Regions from separate parts of the Pradoshia sp. Z3_51 genome, predicted to be linked through region 3. Evidence: riboswitches for the same ligand, from Rfam matches in the RefSeq annotation. Region 3 holds a riboswitch; each other region holds the start of a gene.
The links. Region 3 has a riboswitch for S-adenosylmethionine ahead of metK (methionine adenosyltransferase). Riboswitches for the same ligand answer to the same signal wherever they lie in the genome.
Positions count from the first base shown of each region.

Region 1: linked by a shared signal. The riboswitch ahead of AC4BHA_RS17540 (methionine ABC transporter ATP-binding protein) and the one ahead of metK (methionine adenosyltransferase) in region 3 are both predicted to bind S-adenosylmethionine.
Region 2: linked by a shared signal. The riboswitch ahead of AC4BHA_RS13070 (O-acetylhomoserine aminocarboxypropyltransferase/cysteine synthase family protein) and the one ahead of metK (methionine adenosyltransferase) in region 3 are both predicted to bind S-adenosylmethionine.

Region 1 covers NZ_JBZAJC010000015.1:22,652-28,512, reverse strand. Annotated here, with positions in the region: gene hpaB (4-hydroxyphenylacetate 3-monooxygenase, oxygenase component) at 1-390, shown strand, start outside; gene AC4BHA_RS17555 (hypothetical protein) at 666-986, shown strand; gene AC4BHA_RS17550 (WapI family immunity protein) at 1,805-2,236, shown strand; gene AC4BHA_RS17545 (pyridoxal phosphate-dependent aminotransferase) at 2,583-3,749, opposite strand; SAM riboswitch class I at 4,245-4,351, shown strand; gene AC4BHA_RS17540 (methionine ABC transporter ATP-binding protein) at 4,433-5,446, shown strand; gene AC4BHA_RS17535 (methionine ABC transporter permease) at 5,436-5,861, shown strand, end outside.
Region 2 covers NZ_JBZAJC010000006.1:107,480-113,340, reverse strand. Annotated here, with positions in the region: gene AC4BHA_RS13105 (acyl-CoA dehydrogenase FadE) at 1-492, shown strand, start outside; gene AC4BHA_RS13100 (arsenate reductase family protein) at 635-988, shown strand; gene gcvH (glycine cleavage system protein GcvH) at 1,061-1,444, shown strand; gene AC4BHA_RS13090 (toprim domain-containing protein) at 1,615-2,010, shown strand; gene AC4BHA_RS13085 (thioredoxin family protein) at 1,985-2,266, shown strand; gene AC4BHA_RS13080 (hypothetical protein) at 2,837-3,052, shown strand; gene AC4BHA_RS13075 (DUF5677 domain-containing protein) at 3,324-4,172, opposite strand; SAM riboswitch class I at 4,463-4,569, shown strand; gene AC4BHA_RS13070 (O-acetylhomoserine aminocarboxypropyltransferase/cysteine synthase family protein) at 4,656-5,861, shown strand, end outside.
Region 3 covers NZ_JBZAJC010000003.1:442,233-448,093, forward strand. Annotated here, with positions in the region: gene metK (methionine adenosyltransferase) at 48-1,247, opposite strand; SAM riboswitch class I at 1,381-1,509, opposite strand; gene pckA (phosphoenolpyruvate carboxykinase (ATP)) at 1,888-3,477, shown strand; gene AC4BHA_RS09260 (DUF2584 domain-containing protein) at 3,614-3,856, opposite strand; gene AC4BHA_RS09265 (alpha/beta hydrolase family protein) at 3,875-4,705, opposite strand; gene AC4BHA_RS09270 (ABC transporter substrate-binding protein) at 4,851-5,825, shown strand; gene AC4BHA_RS09275 (ABC transporter ATP-binding protein) at 5,846-5,861, shown strand, end outside.

The DNA of each region.
Region 1 (5,861 bases), on a different contig from region 3:
AAGGCGGATAAGTGGGGAACGATGGTACCGGATGTAAATCCGTTACAGGCATCCATTTTATTGTTTGCTCGTTTGTATCCAAGATGTACAGAAATACTTCAATTAATCGGAGCGAGTGGGCTTATGGCCATTCCAACAGAAGCTGATTTTTCATCAGAAATCGGTGCGGATCTTGATTTGTATTTGCAGGGAGCTATCGTTGGAGCAGAAGAAAAAGTGAAGATTTTTCGGTTGGCATGGGATATATCCATGAGTGCTTTCGGATCGCGGCAATCCCTGTATGAACGATTCTTTTTTGGCGACGCAGTCAGATTGGCTTCAGGGCTCTATATGAGTTACCCAAAAGAAAAATATGTTAAATTAATTGATCAATTTTTAACTGAATACTAAGAGGGAGGACAGTTATCGGATAATGATAGCTGTCTTTATTTTTTGTGTTTTTGCACATCAACAAGTCTACATTAATCCATACATGGAATAAAATTGATGATTTTGTGGAAAATAGCTGATTTTTGTAACATTTAGTAATTAGTGGGATGACTTGCAAATCGATTAGAAACTAAATTAGTTATTATCTTAATATTATAGTAGGTATTGTAAATTATCTGTTTTTAATTAATAATTAGAGTATAATTTGTAACGACTTTTTATCGGAAGGGAACCAAATGAAAGTGAGCATTAAAGAGGAATATGAGAAGCTAGATGTTTCCATGGGACAGATAAAGTATGCAAAGAGAATACAAAAATTGTTATGCGAAAGATTGGATATGGAATTGCCAAGCGAGTATGAGCTATCTGAAATTGTGGTGGAACAGGCTTTGTTTACTTATATAGATATATTAGAAAAATATTATCGCTTGGATGGAAAACCGTGGGAAGAGTTTTATGCAATATATCATGGAGTAACTAATGTTCCTAGACAATTAGAGGACTTTAAAGAACAGAAAAAAGGGACTTTGCAACTTTTAAGAAAAAGGGAGAGCTAATCCTCAGCTGAAGTAAAACTTTGAGGAAAAAGAAGCACTTAGCTAATGCTACCTCTCTTTGTGAAAGAATAAACTGAAACTATCGGGAGTACCCGCTCCAATATCAGAGCTGTGATGTAGTGACCCCAATAAGTTAGAAATCTGACTTTTGGGGTGTAATACTGATCAGCTCTTTTTTTGCTATGCAGCTAGGGGCAGTATATTTCAATGGAGTATGGATATTTATGTTAAAGTGAACATGTAGGGAGGAGAGATAGTTGGTTTATTTCGCAAAGACTCAAAGAGTAGCATTATGGTATATAGTGCTATTAATGATATTGACAATTTCAATAATTGACTTTTTCGATTGGTTATTATACTTCCAAATGATATTTTCTTTAGTTATTCTTGTTTTATTATGTATCAGATATAAATTTGTGATAAATAATGACTATTTGACGTATCAAATATTGTTTTTTAAATGGCCTTTATATAAAACAAGTATATTTCCCCATCAAATAAAACAGATTAAATTTAAACGAGTCAATTGGTATACCAAAGGTGCTTTTATGCAAGTTAAAAAAGGACTTACCATCCGAATTGTAAATTTCAATCCCAACGACGTTTTCAAAGAATTAGTTGATTTTGCTAACAAACATGGTATTCCATATTCTAAAACGAAAGATTATATAATTATAGAAAAATAGTCTTATTCCCTAACGAGGGTATTACTTTCATATTAAGGGCTGGTTGATCAGCTCTTTTTTGCTATTCGGTTAAAGGAACAGATTAGTACAAGATGACCAAAGCTAATAAGTTATAAAATATGAGGTGGTAAAATGAAATTCCATCTATTGGGAGAAAAAGCTAAAGTAGAAATAGATATCATAGCTCGTGAATATCCGAATAGCTTTGATTATTGGGATGGAAACTGGGTTATTTCAAACGTGAAAGTTGAAATCCCTGGATATTATGTTGATTTTATTGCTAGTTTAAGAACTGATGACATTAGGGATTTTTTAAATGATTTGAAGTTAATGAATAAGGATTTATCGGGTAAAGCTATATTGAAAAATTTAGATAGCTTTATTTATTTTGAATGTGAAATGGATAAGTTGGGGCATATAGAATGGTCTGGAGAGACTTGTTATCCGACAGGAAGTGGTGCTGTATTATCCTTTGAATTTGTATCAAATCAATCATATTTAGATGATTTGATTAAAGAATTAGAGAATATAATCTCTCTATATCCAGTTATAAGTAAACCGTAGCTATTGTATTAACAGGTCAATAGCAGAAAATCAAGGCTGTCATGTTGACGGTCTTTTTTTATGCTCCCCATTAGGTAAGACAGTTTGAAAAATCTGGCTTACCTAATGGGGAGTTTTTCTGTGCTCAAAAAAAAGAACGCTGTATTGATCACATGGGGCGATTCATTTTGGGGCACAGTAAAATAGAATAGTATTATTAAAAAAACGAATTTTAAAAGAGGCGTTAATAGCATCTGTAACAACGTTATCAATAGAGATTGAGCGGCAGAACCCCTTAGAATTCAGGGTTCTGCTTTTATTATATTCATTGTTTACTAGACAGGGAGCAGTTCAATACCGCAGTTGTTTAAGTGAATATTCCTAGCTTTCCAATACGTTCAATAGCTTCTATTAGCCGGTCTTCGTCTACTAATAAGCCGACACGAATGTAGCCTTCTCCGTATTCACCAAAGCCTTTTCCTGCTGCAACGGCTACATCTGCTTTTTCAAGCAAATAATCAGCAAAGCTCTCGCTCTTGAAACCGGCAGGGACAGGAAGCCAAGCAAAGAATGAACCAGTTGGGGCTTCGACTTTCCAGCCGATTTTATTGCAAGCGCCAATGAGGGAATTTCGTCGTCGTTCATAGCGTTCGATAAGCTCTTCTACGCAGGATTGCTCCCCTGTCAAGGCTGCGATTGCCGCTTTTTGTACAGCAGGGAAGAGGCTGACGTAAAGATGATCTTGAATGAGATTGAGTGCTTCGATGATAGCTGGGTTTCCGATAGCAAAGCCAACACGCCAGCCTGCCATATTGTAAGTTTTCGAGAGTGTGTACATTTCAATGCCGACTTCTTTTGCACCCTCCGTTTCAAGAAAACTGATAGGTTTTTGTCCATCAAAGCCAATAGCTCCATAGGCAAAATCATGAAGTACGGTAATGTTATTTTCTTTTGCAAATGATACTGTTTTTTCAAAAAAAGCATGATCTGCGGTAGCTCCGGTAGGATTATTTGGGTAGTTTAAATACATTAGCTTTGCATGGGTCCTTTGTTCTAAAGGGATGCTTTCATAATCCGGCAAAAATTGATTATCTTTTGTTAGTGGAAAAGTTTCATAGTTTACGTTTGCTAATACAGCTCCAGATAAATAGTCGGGATAGCCTGGGTCTGGCAAGAGCATTAGCTCTCCATCGTTGAGCAAGCACATTGGTAGCTCAACTAGTCCGGCCTTCGTTCCAAAAAGGATGGCAACTTCAGTTTTAGGGTCAACCTCGACGCCATATTGCTTGTGATAAAATTGTGCTGCCGCTTCTTTCAACTCTTCCAAACCCCGAAATGGAGAATATTTATGAGTTTGTGCATCTTCAGCCGCCACTTGCAGGGCTTTGACGATATGCGCAGGAGTAGGTTGATCAGGATTTCCTTGTCCGAGATTAATAATGTCTCTGCCTTCAGCTATAGCGCTGTTAACTTTTAGGACAAGTGTTGCAAAAAATTGGACTGGCAGTTTTTTTAAGCGTTCTGAATATGTCATATAATTCACCTTTACGAAGAGAATATAGTTTTGAATATTTAAATAATAGATAAAATTCTATAACCTTTATTTAGAAATGTCTATAGTGAGCTGAAAGAATTTGAATATAGCGGTAGTAAATGGTTATTAGATTTGCTGAGTCATAGATTATAGGGGAACGTTTGATGAAGTGGGTGTGGTAGCTTTTTCAGAAATGATTGTTTTTCGGAAAATGTGAAATGTGGAGACTATACATTAAATGAGCTTGTTTGGCAGATGAAAATAGTGAGCGATGAAAGTGTTATTCAGTCGGCTTGCGAAAATGTAGAGTTTTACATTATCGTCAGTTCAGCCCTACGAAGAAGAATGGGGAGTTTTTTAATCCGATGTATGTGGATTGGAATATTTTATTGAAATTGCAATGATGAAAGCGGTTCAACAGTTTACGTCAAAAAGGTTTTTGTTGACAGACTATTCTGAAGTCTGTAATATCATAAACAAATCAAATAAAGCTATAGCTTATCGAGAGCGACCGAGGGACTAGGCCCTATGACGTCCGGCAACCCCCTTAATAGGGAAGGTGCCAATTCCTGCAGAATGTATTACATTCTGAAAGATAAGTCGAGATAGATGTATTTCGATGCCCCTTTCAGATGAGAGGGGCATTTTTGTTTCAAAAAATGTGTAGAGATAGAGGTTGGCATATGATAAAAATTCAGAATGTTAATAAGATTTACAAAACTAAAAGCGGTATAGTAAATGGAGTTGACAACGTTTCCTTAACAATTAAAAAAGGCGAGATATTCGGGATTGTCGGGTACTCAGGAGCAGGTAAAAGCTCGCTGCTACGCTGTATTAATTTGTTGGAGCGTCCAACATCGGGAAATATCACAGTTGATGGAATTGATCTGGCTAAGTTGAGAAGCAAGCAATTGCGTCATGCACGCTTAAAAATCGGGATGATTTTTCAGCACTTTTATCTTATTAGCCAGAAAACAGTTTTTGAAAATATAGCTTTTTCTTTAAAGGCAGCAAAAGTGCCGCAGACTCAAATACAAGACCGAGTAGAAGAACTGTTGAAAATGGTCGGATTAGCTGAAAAGCGTGAAGTGTATCCTTCGCAGCTAAGTGGGGGACAGAAGCAGCGTGTAGCGATTGCAAGGGCGTTGGCGAATAACCCGACAGTACTCCTTTGTGATGAGGCGACTTCAGCACTAGATCCGACGACAACGAAATCAATATTGAATTTGTTGAAAAAAATCAATAAGGAGCTCAATATTACGATTGTGTTGATTACACATGAGATGAATGTAGTAAAGGAAATTTGTAATCGAATGGCGATTATGCAGGATGGCAAGGTCATTGAGGAAGGCTCGGTGTATGATATTTTTGCTAAACCCCATGCCGATCTTACGAAGGAATTCATTAACAGTGTTGTTTCGTTCGATATACCTGACGCTATTTACCAAAGTTGCAAGGGTCCGATTGTCAAGGTGACGTTTAGGGGAACGGTTGCCGGTGAGGGAGTCATATCGGATACGCTTCAGCAATTTAATGTAAAAGGCAATTTTCTTCATGGCTCAATTGAATATATTCAGGAATTGCCTTTAGGTATTTTTATCATGGAGCTTCGCGGACAGAAGGAAGAGATTAATAAAGCGATATCTTATATAGAAAGTCGAGAGGCAGAAGTGGAGGTGTTCCAACATGGGCTTTGATTTCAACCACTTTATAGAGCTTATTCCTGAAATTAACACAGCATTTTTGCAGACGATTTACATGATTTCCATTTCTTTAGCTGTCGCAATCGTGATTGGTTTACCAGTTGGAATTCTATTATATGTGACAGAAAAGGGTTTATTTTGGGAAAACAAAACGGTTCAGAGGATATTAGGATTTGTCGTCAATTTGGTCCGATCAATACCATTTATTATTTTATTGGTTGCTCTTATGCCATTGACCGAATTTGTTGTAAAGACAACGATTGGACCAACAGCTGCTAGCGTATCGCTGTCAGTCGCAGCTATTCCGTTTTTTGCGAGAATCGTTGAAACGTCTTTACGAGAAATTGATAAAGGTGTTATTGAAGCCGCGATAGCAGCTGGTGCGACACCGTGGATGATTATTAAGGAA
Region 2 (5,861 bases), on a different contig from region 3:
CAAAAAGCACAGGAGCTGTCTGAAGGACTCATGATGCTTATGCCTGAAGAGCCAGGTACAGAGCCGCTTGATCAAGAAAAACATCTTGTGAAAAATGCTAAGAAGATTGGTATTATGATTGCAGGATTGGCTGCGCAAAAATATGGTACTGAGCTGGAAAAAGAACAAGAAATTCTTGTTAATATTGCGGATATTGCTTCTTTCGTTTATGCGATGGAATCAGTTGTTCTTCGTACAGAAAAAGCAATCAAAAAAGATGGCTTAGAAAAGAACAAACAAAAACTTCTTTATACTCAAATCTTCTGCCAGGAAGCATTTGGCGAAATCGAGAAGCATGCTAAAGAAACATTAGTGGCAACAGAAACTGGTGATACATTACGTATGATGACATCAGCTTTACGTAAATTCACACGTTTCACACCAATCAATGTAATCGCACTTAAACGTGAAGCTTCAGAAAAGTTAGTTGATGCTGAGCGTTACACTGTTTAATCCTTTATACTATGGAGGCTTGGTGAAAACCAGGCTTTTTCTTTTCCTGCTATGTTAGACCTGTTACCTTTTCTAGAGCAGAAGTATATCCGTTTAAGATAGATGAAAAAATGTGGTATGCTTCAATTGAGGTGATAAAACGATGATTACATTATACTGGTATCCTAAATGCGGGACATGCAGAAAAGCAAAGAAATGGTTTGATGAAAAGGGAATATCCTATCAAGAAGTTGATATAGCGCAAAATCCTCCAACGAAAGAAGAGCTAGAAATAATTTATCAAAAAAGTGAATTGTCTCTTCAGAAATTTTTTAACACAAGTGGGATGAAATACAGAGAACTTGGGTTAAAAGATAAAGTGAAGGATATGTCTGAAGATGAAATTCTTACCTTGCTTGCATCAGACGGGATGCTAATCAAGCGCCCAATCGCATTTGATGGAGAAAAAGTAACAGTAGGATTCAAAGAGGTAAATTACCAGAAAATCTGGGCATGAAACAATTGTCAAATAACCAGTTTGATGTCATGATAAATAGGAACCATACATACATTTTGGGGGGATTAAATCATGAGCATTCCAGCGGGATTACGTTATACAGCTGAGCATGAATGGGTTAAACAAGAGGATGGTAAGATTCGAATTGGAATAACTGATTTTGCTCAAAAAGAATTGGGAGACATCGTATTTGTGGAACTACCGGAAATAGGTGATCAATTGACCCGTAATGAACCGTTTGGCAGTGTAGAATCAGTTAAGACAGTATCTGAATTGTATGCGCCAATCAGTGGGACAGTTGTTGAAGTAAATGAAGAATTAGCGGATAGTCCAGAATATGTTAATGAATCTCCATATGAAAAAGCATGGATGGTAGTTGTTGAACCATCCGAAATCAGTGAATATGATGAATTAATGGATGCTGGCCAATACGAAACAGCGACTAAAGAAGAGTAGTCAATAGAGGGGAGAAGTTTGGGGTCATTCGTCAGCTTCTTTCCTTTTTATTATGTTTTTAGATCAATTGTTACTTTCCACTATGTTAGGGTAAGATACATATAATGAAAAAGACGAAGGCAATTGTCCAATCACATAGAACGTACTCTCCTAATAAAAGGTGATCAATCATGCAGGATGCTCAAAGTGAGAAAGTAATTATTGTGGAAGGTTCTACCGACCGCCAAAAAATACAATCTGTACTTAACGAATCTGTCGATATAAGATGTACAAATGGAACCATCAGTCTATCGAAACTGGATGAATTAGTAGACGAACTTGAACAGAGAGACGTGTATATTTTGGCTGATGCAGATGAATCCGGAGAAAAGCTGAGAAAACAGTTAAGACGAGAAATGCCAAATGCATCTCACATATATATTGATCGTACATACCGTGAAGTTGCTAATGCGCCAAGATATCATTTAGCAACGGTTCTTTTGGCAGCCAATATAGATGTAAAAGCCGAATTTTTAAAACAAATGAAGGATGTAATGAAAAATGAACAATCAAACCACGATAAATAAAGCGATCTATACTTTTACTCCTCTTTGCGGAACATGTCAATTAGCAGGTAAAATGCTTGATATTGCAAAGGAAGTCCTCCCAAATGCCTCTTTGGAAAAAGTCAATCTTAACTATGCTAAGGAACTTGCAGAAGAATATCAAATTCAGAGTGTACCATGCCTCATTTTAATCAAGGATAACCAGCCAATCGAGAAAATCTATGCCTTCCACTCAGTTCCCTATCTTGTTGATCAATTAAAGAGAATTACAGAATAAGAGCAGTTATTTCTCAGGAAATATGTCGATGAATATTTAACTAGAATCTTTTAAAGGTGCTGTTTCTATTTTACGCTGTCTATGTCAGAAGTTTTAATTGATTTGTAGAATTCTATATAATAGCCTGTAATCTCAACCGATTAGATGATTGTTAAGTGGCTAACTGGAGGCATTTATTATAGTAAAAGAAGCTCTTTGTTACTTAATTTAAAAATTCTGAATAATCAGTTGACTCATATTTTTCCATATGCTATAGTTTTAACAACTTAATATTTGGTTCTTATCAAGAGAGGTGGAGGGACTGGCCCACCATTGCCTGTTAGCACGGTACTTGTATACAATATACACAAATTTTACTATTAAAGTTTGTGTATTTTTTGTGCGTAAATTAAAAGAGTATTCTTTATGTTCAATTGCTCCAAAAACAAATCTGCCCACCTTTTATAATTTGAATTAAGGAAATCGGTGAAATCGAGGTTTAGTGGAGTAATATGTTAGAATAAATATAGGGATATTAAATTGTGTTCGTCAACTAACGGAGCAGTTTGATAAAAAAGGAGATGCATATATTTGTCGAAAAAATATGATGTTATCAATCCTGTTGTTGAAAAAGGTAAAGAAGTTGTTGCCGATGGAGTGAGTAAAGTGGCAGGCAAGGCTGTGACTGACTTTGTGAAAGAAACCATAAATAAATATCCTTTACAGACAGTTGCTGTATTGGGCGCAGTATCGACTGTTTATCTTCTTTTCCAAAACGCTCAAAGCAAACCAAAACTTGAAACATAGGTTAATCTATATTGTGAAATACTTCACTAAACAAACTGAACCGTTAGTTGAATTTTGTAACAAAAAAACAACCCTTGTATAGGAGTTGTTTTTATTATGTGAAGGTTAGTGTCAGCTTTTAGAATAGTAATTCATCTATTTCTGTTTTCTTCGAAGGGGTATTCTCTATCTGTTTCAAAATAGAATTATAGTAAACTTTAATCAAGTCTCTTTCGCTTTTAGCAACAAGACTGTTATGTGCTATAAGATTTCGAGAGTAGGACTAGGTTTATTATCTCTTTTTCTTCTTTCTTTTATTCTTGCTCTTCTTAGGGTTCTTGCTTTTTAAATTCTTCAAAGAATGTTTCTTATAATCTCTTTGTAATTCTTGAATCTGTGCTTCTGTGAAGCCCATTTCCTTGAACATATTTGTAACATCATCCCAGGCAGTTCTTTCAATATCAAATGTTTCTAACATATTTTGTGTTTCTTCATTTAATTTGATGGAATCAAACCGTTGGCTTTTTATCTGATAGTGACCACTAATATCTAGAATCATTGAGTAAAATAAAGCGTTCGTCATATTTATCAAGTAAGGGATTTTTTCAGCGGAAGGGATGCTCGAAATATTATGGTTTGCTAGTATGTTTTGGCTTACTCCCATTAAGTTGGAATGTGTGTAATTACTAAAGACTCGATAAAGCTCATATAATGGTCTGTTTAGTTCCATATAAGCTCTTTCTATGATTTTGTGGCTTGTCCAATAAGTAGGATTCGAAAGAAACTTTTTCGCTCGGCTTTCGCTCTGTTTTTTATCCCCTATTAGGTAATGAATATTAAAGATAGTTTCAATACAATTTCTTGCACACATCACAGCATTTGTTAGATACCCTTCTGTACTAAGGATAAGGCTAGATTTCACGGATTTAATACCTTGAGCAAAGAATAGAAACAGTGCTTCATTTACAAGTTTATTATCGTTATCTTCCGCAATCGCATCATTCAACATCAATAATAATTCTTCTTCCACGTAGGACAGTAAGTCAGCAGATAGTTTCAATGATTCCTTGGTTTCTAGGGCAATTTGATTTCTTACTTCATCGTAGAATAAATGGTTCGAAAGATTTATCGTTTTATCCAAACTGAACACCTCGCTATCACATTGTTAAGAATATTTTAACATATAAAGGAAAAAGATAGTGCTAATTATCTGCAAATTTGTATATATTTTACTTTTTCTCAAGTGCGAATATATTTTTTATCGAATGTTCAGAATATTCCTTGAATTGGAAATTTAAGCGTGATATGATAGGCGTACAAAAAAAGGGCGGTGCAAACCGCCCTTTCTTGCTATTTTAACCTTTCTTGATGTCCTTTCCGTCTTAAAGTCTTAACAATACTCATTTCGGACAAGGCTATCAGTATATTTCGTTCTTCATGGGGGGATAAAGTACGGCTTGGCCCGTTGAAGCCCGGCAACCGGTATTTTTATAATACACGGTGCCAATTCCAGCGGATATAAATCCGGGAGATAAGGAGAGATGGAAAATGCCTGCCTCTTCTTGTGAAGAGGTTTTTTTCATTTACTCACTTCTCTATTTAAAATGAAATGGAGAGATGTAGAATGGCAAATGAAGAAAAGAAGTATCGGTTTGAAACAGTAGGTATACACGGAGGATTGCAGCAGGATTCGGTAACTGGAGCGAGAAGCGTGCCGATTTACCAGACGAATGCTTATTTATTTAAAGACACAGATCATGCTGCGGATTTATTTGGATTAGCTGAAACTGGCTATATTTATACTAGAATCCATAATCCAACTTCAAGTGTATTCGAAGAACGTATAGCAGAATTAGAAGGTGGCATTGGAGCTTTAGCGGTATCAAGTGGTGCTGCAGCTATAACACTCTCAATCCTAAATATTGCGGGAGCAGGTGATGAAATTATCTCTGCGTCCACTCTATACGGCGGAACCTACAATTTATTTGCCAATACTCTCCCTAAGTATGGTATTAACGTAAGGTTCGTGGATCCAAGTGACATTGAAAATTTTAGAGAAGCGATTACATCAAAGACCAAAGCTATTTTTGGAGAAACGATTGGAAATCCAAGCCTGCAGGTTCTTGATATTGAACGGGTGGCGGAAATTGCTCATGAAGCTGGAATTCCGTTAATTATTGATAATACATTTGCAACTCCTTATTTATCCCGTCCGATTGAGTTTGGAGCGGATATCGTCGTACACTCAGCTACGAAATGGCTGCTTGGAAATGGAACCACATTAGGCGGGGTCATAGTGGATGGAGGGAAGTTTGACTGGAATTCATCTAAATTTCCGGGCTTTACTGAACCCGATCCAAGCTATCATGATCTGATTTACAGTGAAGCAATTGGTGCAGCAGCATTTATTGTGAAGGCCAGAGTTCAGCTGTTGAGAGATTTAGGTCCTTCCTTAAGCCCGTACAATGCCTTTCAATTTATTCTCGGATTGGAAACTCTGCATGTGAGGATGAAGGAGCATGTAGCCAATACGAGATTAATAGTTGACTATTTAAAACAGCATCCGGCTGTATCGTGGGTCTTGTATCCAGGAGATTCAGATCACCCTGATTACGAAAAAACGAAGAAATATTTACCCAAAGGTGCTGGAGCAGTCGTTGTTTTTGGAATAAAGGGTGGACGTGAGGCAGGTAAAAAACTGATTGATTCCGTTGAACTGTGGTCCCATGTGGCCAATGTGGGAGATGCAAAGAGCCTAATTATCCATCCGGCAAGCACGACTCATCAGCAACTAAGTGAAGAGGGATTAAAAGCATCAGGTGTACAGGAG
Region 3 (5,861 bases):
AGAAAGAGGGGTTATCCCTCTTTCTAGAAATGTTTATGCTGTTTATCTTAGATGTTAGCTTCCGCACGCAGTACTTCCACTTTATCTGTTTTCTCCCAAGGAAGATCTAAATCATTGCGTCCAAAATGTCCGTAAGCTGCTGTTTGTTTATAGATCGGACGTCTTAAATCAAGCATTTTTATGATCCCTGCTGGGCGTAGATCAAAGTTAGCACGTACTAATTCAATTAATTTTTCCTCTTCAATTTTCCCTGTACCGAACGTATCAATAGAAATAGATACTGGTTGCGCTACACCAATCGCGTAAGCCAGCTGAACTTCCGCTTTATCTGCAAGACCTGCTGCTACAATATTTTTAGCTACGTATCTGGCTGCATAGGCAGCAGAACGGTCTACTTTTGTAGCGTCTTTACCAGAGAATGCTCCGCCACCGTGACGTGCGTATCCACCATACGTGTCTACAATGATTTTACGGCCAGTCAAGCCTGCATCCCCTTGTGGACCTCCAATAACAAAACGGCCCGTTGGGTTAATAAAATATTTAGTTTGTTCATCAATAAGGTGAGCAGGAACAACCGGTTTAATTACTTGTTCTTTTAAGTCTTTCTTAATTTGCTCCAGTGTTGTTTCCGCGTCATGCTGAGTAGAGATAACGATTGTATCAATTCTTACCGGATTTTTATTTTCATCATATTCCACTGTGACTTGTGTTTTTCCATCAGGGCGCAAGTATGGAAGAACTTCTTGTTTACGAACCTCAGCCAGCTTTCTAGATAATTGGTGAGCAAGAGAAATAGGAAGAGGCATTAATTCTTCTGTTTCGTTGCAGGCAAAACCGAACATAAGACCCTGATCTCCCGCCCCAATAGCTTCAATCTCTTCATCTGACATCGTGCCTTCTCTTGATTCCAAAGCTTGGTCTACACCTTGGGCGATATCTGCAGATTGTTCATCAATAGAGGTTAAGACAGCGCATGTTTCTGCATCGAAACCATATTTAGCACGTGTATAACCGATCCCTTTGATTGTGTCACGTACAATTTTTGGAATATCCACATACGTAGAAGTAGTGATTTCTCCCGCTACTAAAACTAATCCAGTGGTAACAGATGTTTCGCAGGCTACCCTTGCATTTGGATCCTTTGCTAATATTTCATCCAAAATGGCATCAGAAACCTGATCGCAAATTTTATCCGGATGACCTTCTGTTACAGATTCTGATGTAAACAAATGTCTCTTATTAGACATGTATATTTCCTCCTTCAGTTTCCCTGTTTATGGCTACTCATTATCTTTAATTATCTCCTGATTATACGAAAAAAGACCTTTCCCCTTTATAAAGAAAAGAGGAAAGGTCTGAGTCTCAGAAATCTGCCTTTCACTCTCATCGTTCAAGGCATTATAACCTTGCATCAAGTTAGCACCTTTGCGTGATTTCCATTATAAGGAATCAAACTGCAGGTTGCCCCGGCTTCATAGAGCTCGTCTCTCCACCGAGTCTTGATAAGAGTATCCATATCAAATGTATATATTATCTTATCCATCATTTTCTGTCAATAAATAAACAGGAATATATTGTTAAGATAAAACTTTAGCTTCATCCTTTTTCTAAAAGAAGTACAGTCAGAACTTAAAATTCGCATTTCAATTATGATATTGATATAATTAATTTACGAATATTCAAATAAATATACTTTATTATTTATCCATCAATATTGACTAATATCCCTATTCTTTCACCAATGAAAACAATAATAATTATTCTTATATACTATATTAAACCATATTTTTGAAAATTAACACAATTAGTATGGATAAATCGATTAAATGTGTTATACTATTTTCCATATAATATGCTTACCAAAATTCTGGAAAAGGATGATACCTTATGAACAGTGTAGGAGTTTCCAATGAATTGAAACAATTACTTACTCATGATAATATTCACATTCAGCTTTCAGTGCCACAATTAGTTGAAAAAGTATTAACCAGAAAAGAGGGCATCCTCACATCTACTGGAGCGATTAAAGCCGAAACAGGTAAATATACCGGCAGATCTCCAAAGGATAAATATATTGTAGAGGAAGCTGCCACTAAAGATAAAATAGCCTGGGGAAGCGTCAATCAAGCAATATCTGAAGACGCATTCTCTAAATTATATGATAAAGTTATCGATTACCTCGAAAAACGAGATGAATTATTTGTATTTAATGGGTTTGCTGGGGCTGCAACAGACTACCGCCTTCCTATACAAGTAATCAATGAATATGCCTGGCACAATTTATTTGTACATCAGCTGTTTATCCGCCCCACTAAAGAAGAGCTTGAAAATCATTCTCCTGAGTTTACTATTATCTCAGCACCAGGTTTTAAAGCAAACCCTCTCGTGGACGGTACACAATCTGAGACGTTTATCATCATTTCTTTTGAGAAAAAAGTCGTCTTAATTGGAGGCACCGAGTATGCAGGTGAAATGAAAAAATCCATTTTCTCAATCATGAATTACCTGTTGCCTGAGAAAAATGTGTTCTCTATGCATTGTTCAGCAAATGTAGGTTTCGAGGGAGATGTAGCTCTTTTCTTTGGCTTATCCGGCACTGGAAAGACTACTTTATCAGCCGATCCAAATCGCCGCCTTATAGGTGATGACGAACATGGCTGGTCTCCTGATGGTGTATTTAATATTGAAGGCGGCTGTTACGCAAAATGCATCAATCTCACACAGGAAAAAGAGCCTCAAATTTTTAATGCCATACGCTTTGGTTCTGTACTAGAGAATGTGGTTGTAGATGAAGATACGAGAATTGCTGACTATGATAATGGAATGTTAACTGAAAATACCCGGGCAGCTTACCCTATCGAAGCCATGCAGAACATCGTCACACCTAGTATAGCGGGCCATCCCAATACAATCATCTTTTTAACTGCTGATGCTTTTGGTGTTCTGCCTCCAATCAGCAAGTTAACCAAAGAACAGGCAATGTATCATTTTCTAAGCGGTTATACGAGTAAATTGGCAGGGACTGAACTCGGAATCACTTCACCACAGGCTACGTTTTCTACCTGCTTCGGTTCACCATTCTTACCATTGCATCCAACTAAATATGCTGAGATGCTTGGCAAAAATATTGAGGAACATCAAGTTCAGGTATATCTGGTTAATACCGGTTGGACTGGAGGAGAGTATGGGACAGGTAGCCGCATGAAGCTTTCTTATACACGATTGATGATTCAAGCTGCATTGGAAGGAGAACTAGCCAATATCGAAACGGTACAAGACAGAATATTTGGCTTAGCGATTCCTTTACACGTACCTGGAGTACCTGATGAAGTTTTACAGCCGCAGAAAACGTGGAAAGATCCAGAAGCCTATTATGAAAAGGCGAATGAGCTTGCACATAAATTCAGAGAAAATTTCAAGGAATTTAAAAATATCAGTTCTGAAATTGAATCTAAAGGTGGACCAATTACCTTTTAAAGAACTAGCGGTGTCTTAGGAAGCCAAAAAGAAATGGCTTTCCTGAGGCACTATTTTATTTGTCTAAATTTAAAAACAAACCCACCGCCCAATGTAATTCTGGATGAAGGTTTGTTTTCTTTAGTTTCTATTCAATTTAGTTACTGGAATTTAAAGAAATCAACTCATATGTAATGGTTGTGCAGTTATTTTCCCATTCCACTTTTTTTATCCGTGCCGTTCCTCTCGATTCTCCATCCAGAGTTTTTCGGATATCAATCGGAATTTCAATTGGATATAGGCGGTATCCTTCTTTTTTTAGGACGAATAGATTTTCCTCAACCCTTTTTTCATTAGCCTTTGTCACTATAAGAGTATTCAATTCCATTGGCATACCCAATTCTCTCACTCCCCTGCTTCATTTATTTATTTCAATGGTATCATTTGAAGCGGCTTCTTTCATCCATTTCGTTAAATCCGTGACGATTTGCCGATTTATTCTAGGAGGTAGATAATGTGTATAGTCCTTAAGGTACCACACATCGACGCTCTTGCCGAGATCCTGCAGTCTGTTTCTTAATAGATTGGCATGTTCAACCGAAACGTTCTTATCCTTCTCGCCATGAATAATTAGAACATTACATGGTATTTTTTCAATTTCATACAAGGGTGTACGGGCTTTATATTCATCCGGCACCTTGTTTGGCGTACCTCCAATGACCCTTTTCAGCATTCTTCTTAAATCAATTCTCTCTATGTAGGTCAGAACCATATCGGAAACTCCCCCCCACGTGACAAGTGAAGCAGCGTCCTGGCAGTATATAGCTGTCCACAAGGCCATAATCCCGCCTCGAGAAAATCCAAAAATATGGACCTTTTTTGGATTAACCTTGGGATGTTGCTTTAAAAGTTCAAAACCTGCAATAGCATCCCAACGATCTTCTCCTGCAAAATCTTCCTCTCCTTCTCCACCCTGGTTGCCACGATAAAAGGGGGCAAAAACAACAAACCCCTGACTTGCGAATTGAATGATACGCCCTGGACGGACCTTCCCAACATTTTTAATGCCTCCGCGTAAATATAAAAATCCGTCCATTATTTCATCATTTTTTTTTGGCTCAGCTAATAGCCCCTTAACCCTTAACCCATTCGATAAATACGTGACAATATATAGATTTATATCCGGATGTGGCGATGGATATCGACTTCTATCTACGATACTACCTAGCGATGATTTTACTTCATCCATAATCCGGGCTCCTTTACAAAGTTCTATAGGCATTCACACAAATATATACCACACATACAATACGATTAACTACACTTTGGCATACATACTGCCTACTAAGGAGGAAATTCCCTTGAAATATTATCTTAAAACCAGCTTCTTCTGTATGCTGTCCATTCTGCTCATCTTTAGTTTATCGGCCTGTAAAGAAAATAAGTCGACTGAAGAATTGACAAAAGTCAAAGTAGCAGAAGTCACACGCTCTATTTTTTATGCACCTGAATATGTCGCCCTGGCCAAAGGATTTTTTAAGGACGAAGGGCTTGATGTAGACCTGCAGACTGCATGGGGCGGTGATAAGACAATGACTGCTCTACTATCAGGCGGAGCTGATATCGTGCTTGTTGGCTCAGAAACTTCTATTTATGTTCATGGACAAAATTCAAGAGATCCTGTTATTAATTTTGCCCAATTAACTCAAACAGATGGAACTTTTCTTGTATCCAGAGAAAAAATAGAGGAATTTAACTGGAACATGCTAAAGGGCAGTACATTTCTCGGACAGAGGAAAGGCGGTATGCCACAAATGGTTGGAGAGTTTGTACTGAAAAAACACAGCATTGATCCTCAAAAGGATTTGAAATTAATTCAAAATATTGATTTTGCCAATGTCGCCAATGCCTTTGCATCAGGAACAGGTGATTATGTACAGCTATTCGAACCTCAGGCAAGTGTTTTTGAAAAAGAAGGAAAAGGACATATTGTCGCTTCCTTTGGAAAAGAATCCGGCCATGTTCCATACACCACCTTCATGGCAAAGGAAAGCTATATGAAGGAAAATGAAGATATCGTTAAACGTTTTACAAAAGCGATTTATAAAGCACAAAAATGGGTTGAAGAAACAGATTCCGCTGAAGTAGCAAAAGCTATTCTCCCATATTTTGAAGATACAGACGTAGAGATTATTGAAATGGCCATTGACCGTTACAAGTCACAGGAGTCCTTTGCCTTAAATCCAATTCTTGATGAGGAAGAATGGTTAAATCTGCAGGATATCATGAAAGAAGCAGGAGAAATCGATTCCTATATCGATCATAAAACACTCGTAAATACAGAAATCGCTGAAGAAGTTTCAAAATAGGAGCTAAGGAGGCAGGGATTATGCCTTTATTGTCGA